DNA from 2 places in the Sphingomonas sp. CFBP 8765 genome. Region 1 is predicted to be linked to the other one. Evidence: riboswitches for the same ligand, from Rfam matches in the RefSeq annotation. Region 1 holds a riboswitch; the other holds the start of a gene.

Region 1 (4,003 bases):
TCCGATATGCATCGCAGCCCCCTCATGGTCTTTTCATCCCAACGCGCCGACCGGGCTGAGGTTGCCCGCGATGCCGGCGCTGCCGGGGCGACTCGACGATCCGAATCTACGGGTATGCGCGAGTGCAAGCGTGTATCGTCGCCGTCCCGGGGCGCTCCGCCCCGCCGGAAGGGCAGCATCATGGCCAAGAGCCAGAAGAAATCGAACAAGGAAGTCCGCAAGCCCAAGGCCGAGAAGGAGCCCAAGGCGAACGCGTCGAACCCGACGACCAAGGGCAAGCCCGTCGAGATGACGACGCTCAAGTGATCCGGCACGAAACAGGACGATGACGATGGCGGACGACGATTACGTCTATGACGAGGCCAGCGGCGAATGGGTCGCCGCCGACGCCGCATCCACGACCCGCGCGGCGGACGACGACACGGTCGTGGTCCGCGACTCGGTCGGCAACGTGCTGGCGGACGGCGACCAGGTGACGCTGATCAAGGACCTGACCGTCAAGGGCGCGGGCCAGACGCTCAAGCGCGGCACGCTGATCAAGGCGATCCGCCTGACCGGTGACGCGCAGGAGATCGACTGTCGCTATGAGGGGATCAAGGGTCTGGTGCTGCGCGCGGAGTTCGTGCGCAAGCGGTAACGGACGCACCCCCTGATCCTCCCCCTGCCGGGGGAGGAGTTCGGGATGTGGCGGATCAGACGTCCGCGGGGAGGTAGATCTCGCTGCCCTTCTCGCGGAACCTCTCGCTCATTTCAGCCATGCCCTTTTCTGCGTCGGCATGCGCACCCTTGGCGAAGATCGCGCGGTTGGCGTCGGTCTGATCGATATCGGCCGCTAGGAACGTGTCGGCGGGGCCGTTCTGTTTGGCGGCGAAGTCACGCACCTCCTGCGTGATCTTCATCGAGCAGAATTTCGGACCGCACATCGAGCAGAAATGCGCGGTCTTGGCGCCTTCTGCGGGGAGCGTCTGGTCGTGATATTGCTCGGCCGTATCGGGGTCGAGGCTCAGGTTGAACTGGTCGCGCCAGCGGAACTCGAAGCGCGCGCGGCTCAGCGCGTCGTCGCGCATCTGCGCGGCAGGGTGACCCTTGGCGAGGTCGGCGGCGTGTGCGGCGAGCTTGTAGGTGACGACGCCGACCTTCACGTCGTCGCGGTCGGGCAAGCCCAGATGCTCCTTGGGCGTGACGTAGCAAAGCATCGCGGTGCCGTACCAGCCGATCTGCGCCGCGCCGATGCCGCTGGTGATATGGTCATAACCCGGCGCGATGTCGGTGGTGAGCGGCCCCAAGGTATAGAAGGGCGCCTCGCCGCAGACCTCGAGCTGCTTTTCCATATTCTCCTTGATCTTGTGCATCGGCACATGGCCGGGGCCCTCGATCATAACCTGGACGTCGCTCTTCCATGCGCGGTGCGTGAGTTCACCGAGCGTGTAGAGCTCGCTGAACTGCGCCTCGTCGTTCGCGTCGGCGATGCTGCCGGGGCGCAGCCCGTCGCCGAGCGAATAGGCGATGTCATACGCCTTCATGATCTCGGTGATCTCGTCGAAGCGCTCGTAGAGGAAGCTCTCCTTGTGGTGGCTGAGGCACCATTTCGCCATGATCGAGCCGCCGCGCGAGACGATGCCGGTGACCCGCTTGGCGGTCATCGGGATATAGGCGAGGCGCACGCCGGCGTGGATCGTGAAGTAATCCACGCCCTGCTCCGCCTGTTCGATCAGCGTGTCGCGGAAGATCTCCCAAGTCAGATCCTCGGCGACGCCGCCGACCTTCTCGAGTGCCTGATAGATCGGCACGGTGCCGATCGGCACGGGGCTGTTGCGCAGGATCCATTCGCGCGTGTCGTGGATGTTGCGGCCGGTGCTCAGGTCCATCACCGTGTCCGCGCCCCAGCGGATCGACCAGACGAGCTTGTCGACCTCGGCGGCGACGTTCGACGCGACCGCCGAATTGCCGATATTGGCGTTGATCTTGACCAGGAAGTTGCGGCCGATCGCCATCGGCTCGGATTCGGGGTGGTTGACGTTGTTGGGGATGATCGCGCGGCCGCGCGCGACCTCGTCGCGGACGAACTCGGGGGTGACGAAGTCGGGGATCGACGCACCGAAGCTCTCGCCGTCGCGCTTATACTCTTTCAGCATCGCGCGGCCGAGATTCTCCCGCGTCGCGACATATTCCATCTCGGGCGTGATGATGCCACGGCGTGCGTAATGCATCTGGCTGACATTGGCGCCAGCCCTGGCGCGCAACGGGCGCTTGATGCTGCCGGGAAATTGCGGGACGCCGCCCGAGCGGTCGGGGCCGAGCTGGCCATTATCCTCGGGCCGGACCGCGCGCGCGTCGTAACTCTCGACGTCGCCGCGCGCCTCGATCCACTGGCGGCGGAGTTGCGGCAGGCCGGCGTTGATGTCGATCGTCGCCCTGGGGTCGGTGTACGGACCGCTGGTGTCGTAGACGCGCAAGGGCGGCTCGGAGCAACTGGGGTCGAGCACGATCTCGCGCATCGCGACGCGGACGTCGGGGCTGGAGGGCACCGCGACATGGATCTTCCGCGAGCCGCGGATCGGGCCGGTGGTGACGCCGATGTCGGCGGTCGGGATGCGGGGATCGTAATCGGCCATGCGCTTGCTCCTAAAGGTCTCGGAGCAAGGCATGCGGTTCTGTGGCGACCGCTCCCTCCCTCCGCCGGTATCAACCGGATCAGGTTCAGCGGGTCGAAGGCTCCTGCCTTCCTCTCAAGCGCGGATCGGCGCTCCCCCGGGGTAGGGCGAGCATAGGCGCAACGGACGGGGGCGCAAACGGAAAAACCCCGCACGGCCGGGCCGCACGGGGTTTCGGATCGATCGGCGGGTTGCGATCAGAAGGTGTAGGTCAGGCCCACCGCGCCGAGCCACTGGTCGGCATCGCCGACGTCCGCGACGATCGGGCTGTCCTTGTACTTGCCGAGCATGCGGCCGTAGAGCACCCCTGCGCCGACGCCGAAGCCGCGGCGCAGATCGCCCGACAGGCTCTGCAAAGCAAACGCGGAGACGTTGACCCGGCGGAAGCCGCTGTCGTTGATGTCATAGGTGCGCAGACCGCTGTTGATCGTGCCGATCGGCGTGACCGCGGCATAGGTCCGGCCAAAGCCCTTGCCTGCATAATCCGCCGACAGGCCGAAGGCGACCAGGGTGCGGACCGACAGCGGCGTCGTGTAGTTGACCTGCGGGGTGATGACATAGCTGTCGTGCGTGCCCGACACGTCGTGGATATAGGCGACACGCGCGGTCAGCGTGTCGTAATCGCTGGTGATGACGCCGGTCTTGCCGATGCCGACAAAGCCGCCGACTTCATAGGCCGTGTCGATCTTGCCGAGCGCGCGGACCTGCCGGTTGTCGACCCGGCCCGTGCGATCGGTGCGGACGGCGGCGATAACGCCGACTTCGTAGTTGATCCCGACCGACCCGGTATTGGGGATCAGGTTCACATAGAGCTGCGTACCGCGCGTGAAGAAGTCATGCCCGCGGATCGTGCCGATCGCGACCGCGCCGGGGGTGAAGCTGTTGCTGTCCGCACCCTCGTAATCGGGAAGCGACGCGACGCCGAGACCGAGCGTGATGCGGTTGTTGTCGGCGGGATCGGTGATTGGCGGGGTCGGATTGGGATCCGTCTGCGCAAGTGCCGGCGTGGCGAGGGCGACGGCCGCGGTTGCGGCAGTCAGAACGAGTGAGAATGCGCGCAAGGACGGGCTCCGGACAAAAAGGTTCCACCGCGCAACGCGGGGCAACCCTATTCGGTCCGTTGCAATCCGTCAGAAGATGTAACGCATCCTAACCTGTTGCATTTCGGCATCACCGGCGAGCATGAACCGTGCTGCGGAAAAGCGCGGCGGTCCGAAGCGTACCGCCGCGTTGTTCGAGAAGCCATAGCCCTCGCGCGGGATACCCGCGATCGTGTCGAGCTTGGAGTTGCTGTTCTCGTCATGGATGATCGCCAGCGCATAGCCACGCTGCGGCAGGCCCGGAAAGCT
Region 2 (4,003 bases), 370 kb from region 1:
CGTAAATCGCATTGTCCGCCGTGCGGCGCTGGTGAGCGACGTTCAGGCTGAGCCGCAGCGACCGGTGAAAATCGAATGCATAGCTTCCGCCGACGACGTTCAGCCTATCCTTGCCGCGTGGTGGTTGAAGCGTAAGCGCCAGATCCTCGCCGCGCGGGTCGCGTCGCGCGCGCTGGGCGAACAGCGTGGCGGTGCTACGCGCCGAGAGCAGATAGGACACGTTGAGGTTGTAGCTGTCGGCGATGATATAGGTCGCGCCAAACGAGCTCTGATTCTGCACCGCACGGCGGCCGGAGCCGACGATCGTGAACCGGGGCACCGGGCGTATCGTCACCTGCGCGTCGAACGACGGGCCGCTGAAGGACGGCACGGCCGCGCGCTTGGGGTCGGCATGCGTGATGCCGCCGCCAAGCCGGAAGCTGACGCGCGGCGCGACCGAACGTTCGAAGACCAGCTGGACGTCGGTGATCATCGTCGAATCGTCGATCCCGGTCAGATCCTCGATACCCGGGCGCGCGATCTTCGCAACCGAGCCAATGAGCTGCAGCGTACCGAGGCTGGGCCGCCCGTAGCCGATCCCCGCGCGCAGCGCCGACTGGTTCGTGTCCAGAACCTTGCGGCTGCTGTTGGTGAGCGACACGCGGTTGACGCCCACCGCGGGAAAGAAACCCGCCGCGGCGCGGCAGCTCGCGCCGACGTCATAGACCTGGCGCAGGAAGCTCTCGGTCACCACGGTGTTGGTGTCGCCGAGATCGAACTGCGCGCGTTCGAGCGCCGCGCTGCCGGTCACGCTGCAGGGCGCGCCGACCGGGGTCGTCACGCTCGAGGTCAGGTTGATCCGCTCGCGATCGAGGCCGCTGAACCGGGTGTTGAAATCATAGCCGACCGTGCCGCCGGCGGTGACGCGGGTGCGTCCGAAGATGCGGTTCAGGTCGACCGCCAGCGCCGGCGAAACGCGGATATTGTCGCGCGGTCCGCTGCCGCGCGCGTCGTTGAGACGCAGCACGTTGCTGTCATAGACACTGGTGATCACCGGCACGACACGAAACCGGTCGACATTGCCCGCGACGGGCACGCTGACGGGTGTGTTGACGTTGACCGTCTGTGCCTGCGCACCGCTCACCAAACCGCCGGTCATGGCCGCCGCGAGCGCGACCTTGCCGATCCGTGCAGTTCGCTCGTCTCGAGCCCTTCGCATTGTTTCCCGTCATGTTTTCAATTGCTACCCGCATGATGCGCGGTCGCATTTCGTCCTTCGAGCTATTCCGGCGCTTGTCAAATCTCGACTCGCGGCACCGGGCCCAAGGGCACCGCGTCTCGATAAGTGAAAAGCGCGATCAGGTCGAGTGACGGCGTCGCACGGTGCTGTCCCTTGATCGTACACCGGGTCGCGACGATTCGGGTGTCAGGCCTCGGCGATCAGGCTGAGCACGTCGCCGATCAGGCGTCGCATCGCGTCGCGCGCACCATCGGCATCGCGCGCGGCGATCGCGACGGCGACCGCGGCATGGTCGGCGATGTTCGCGCTGCGCCCCTTGATACGGTTGGTGAAGCGGATCGAGGTGCGAAGCGCGGTTTCGACCACCGACTGGAACTGTGCGTAGAAGGGGTTGCGCGACGCGCGCAGGACGGCGACGTGGAACGCGATGTCCGCGTCGAGTGGATCGTCATAGCTGCGCTCAGCCGCGGCCATCCGCGCCAGCCCCGCCTCGATCGCGACCATGTCCTGTTCGGTGTGGTACAGCGCCGCGAGCGCCGCCGCTTCCGGTTCGATCCCGATCCGCAGCTGGTTGAACTGCTGGAGCAGCTCGACCGAGAATTTGCGGTCCAGCAGCCAGCGCAGCACATCGGTGTCGAACAGGTTCCAGCTGCTCGCTGGCTGGACGATCGTGCCCTGTCGCGGGCGCGCGCTGACCAGTCCCTTGGCGGTCAGCATCTTGACCGCCTCGCGGGTCACCGATCGGCTGACGCCATGCGCCACCGCGATCTCCGCCTCGGTCGGGAAGGGCCGATCCGTATATTGGCCGGTCACGATGGCCTTGCCGAGCAGGTCGAGCATGCCATGCGTAAGGTTCCGTCCCAGATCCCGATTCTCCAGGGCAACGACGTCGGTCAGCACACGCTCCATAAAGCCTGTGTGGCGCAAACCGGTCCGGCTGTCACCCACTGCAAGCGTCTGGGTGGCGTGGATTGTCATATAATTCTGCCGCGCGTGTGCCGGGAAGGCGCTGCGGAAGGGCGAACGGGCAATAACGCTATCCCCGGAAGACCGAACCGCCTAGACGGCGCGCTCCCCGGGGGGCCGCTGACGCGCGGCTGAGAGGTGGGCTGCAGCCCATGACCCGCTGAACCTGATCCGGTTGATACCGGCGTAGGGAGGGCTGGCGGCGCGTCCGTCGTCCCTCCGTGTGGAGTGGACGCAAGACCGTGATGATCCTTCGATTTGACCTGATGACGGGCCGGCCGCCCCGTGTTGCGTGCAGTGCGCTGGCAGTGGCACTTGCTGCTGTGGTGGCCTTCACCCCCGCCGGCGCGCAGACGCAGGCGGATTCGCGGGACGGCGCCGACCCGGTCGATATCCGCGTCGTCGGTCTTCTCGATCCCGAGGGGCTGCTCCCCGACCAGACGGTGCCCAAGTCCGAGAGCGCGATCGCCGCGGCGTTCATCACCAAGCAGGCGCCGACGCTCAACGCGTTCCAGCTGGTCAACCTCCTGCCCGGCGCGACCGTCGCGTCGAGTGATCCTTACGGCTTGTCGACCAGTTCGAGCCTGACGTTGCGCGGGCTGGGGCAGGACGAGATCGGTGTGACGATGGAGGGCGCGCCGCAGAACGACATTGGCTATTATTACGCCTATCCCTCGCAGTTCGCCGATACCGAGAATCTGCAACGCATCGCGCTGGCGCAGGCCGCGGTCGATATCGCGTCGCCGACGCTGGGCGGTGCGGGCGGGTCGCTGTCGCTCTGGCTCGACGATCCGAGTGCGGCGCCGCGCGGGCTCGTCGACCTGTCGATCGGGTCCTATGCGGCGCGGCGCGGCTTCGTCCGGCTCGATAGCGGGCGGATCGGCCAGACGGGGCTGCGGGCGTTCGTCTCCTATTCGAACACGCGCGCGAACAACTGGCGCGGTGCCGGCCATGACACGCGCCAGCATGTCGATGCCAAGCTGCTCGGCGAATGGGGCAACGGCAACCGCGCGAGCCTGGCGCTGTCGTTCAACGATGCAAACTCGTCGACCTATCGCAGCCCGACGCTCGCCGAATGGCGCGCCCAGGGACGCGATTTCAACTTCGATGCGCGGTACAGTGCGGGCAACACCAATTACTGGCGGCTCTACCGCGCGCCGTTCCGCAACCTCTATGCGTCGGCGCCGGTGCATCTGGCGCTGGGCGCGGGGGTGACGCTCGACAGCACCAGCTATCTGCAGTTCGGCTACGGCAATTCGCCCTATGGCACGCAGCTCGGCACGACCGGCAATTTCCTCGGCATCGAGCCGCTCGCCGATCCGATCGCGCTGCCGGGCGCGGTCGACGGGGTCGCGACGGTGCTGGGCAACTATACAGGTGACCAGCGCCGCGTGGGCACGGTCAACACGCTGACGATCGAGCGGGGCATCCACCGGCTGACCGCGGGGCTGTGGTTCGATCACGGCATCGACCGCGTCGTCCAGTCCTACACCGCGGTCGGCGCCGATGGCGCACCGGCCGATCGCTGGGGCTATCGCGCAAAGGCGATCCGGACCGCCGACGGCCGGTTGCTCGCCTATGAGAACCAGCGGACCGTGACGGTGACCAAGGCGGCGTTCCTGGCCGACCATGTCACGCTGACCCCGCGTCTTGCGGTCGATATCGGGTTCAAGGGCGTCAATGTGCTGCGCAGCGGGCGCAATTACTTGCCCGGCCCGCAGGACAGCGTCCGTCTCGACAGCTTCGCCGCGCTGCCGCGGGCGGCGGTGCATTACGAGATCGACGACCGGCAGCAGCTGTTCGCCAACATCACCACCA

Evidence for each region. A riboswitch is a leader RNA that binds a small molecule or an ion and turns the genes downstream of it on or off. The one in region 1 is predicted to bind thiamine pyrophosphate.
Region 2: it holds a riboswitch for thiamine pyrophosphate, as region 1 does, so the genes downstream of both, IFT87_RS08070 (TonB-dependent receptor domain-containing protein) here and thiC (phosphomethylpyrimidine synthase ThiC) in region 1, are expected to answer to the same signal.

The regions. Positions count from the first base shown of each region.
Region 1 is NZ_JACYTY010000002.1:370,242-374,244, reverse strand. Features, by position in the region: gene IFT87_RS06270 (hypothetical protein) at 1-12, opposite strand, end outside; gene IFT87_RS20680 (hypothetical protein) at 181-306, shown strand; gene IFT87_RS06265 (alkylphosphonate utilization protein) at 332-637, shown strand; gene thiC (phosphomethylpyrimidine synthase ThiC) at 693-2,615, opposite strand; TPP riboswitch at 2,655-2,762, opposite strand; gene IFT87_RS06255 (MipA/OmpV family protein) at 2,852-3,715, opposite strand; gene IFT87_RS06250 (DUF2141 domain-containing protein) at 3,785-4,003, opposite strand, start outside.
Region 2 is NZ_JACYTY010000002.1:742,325-746,327, forward strand. Features, by position in the region: gene IFT87_RS08060 (outer membrane beta-barrel protein) at 1-1,198, opposite strand, end outside; gene IFT87_RS08065 (FadR/GntR family transcriptional regulator) at 1,406-2,128, opposite strand; TPP riboswitch at 2,293-2,381, shown strand; gene IFT87_RS08070 (TonB-dependent receptor domain-containing protein) at 2,452-4,003, shown strand, end outside.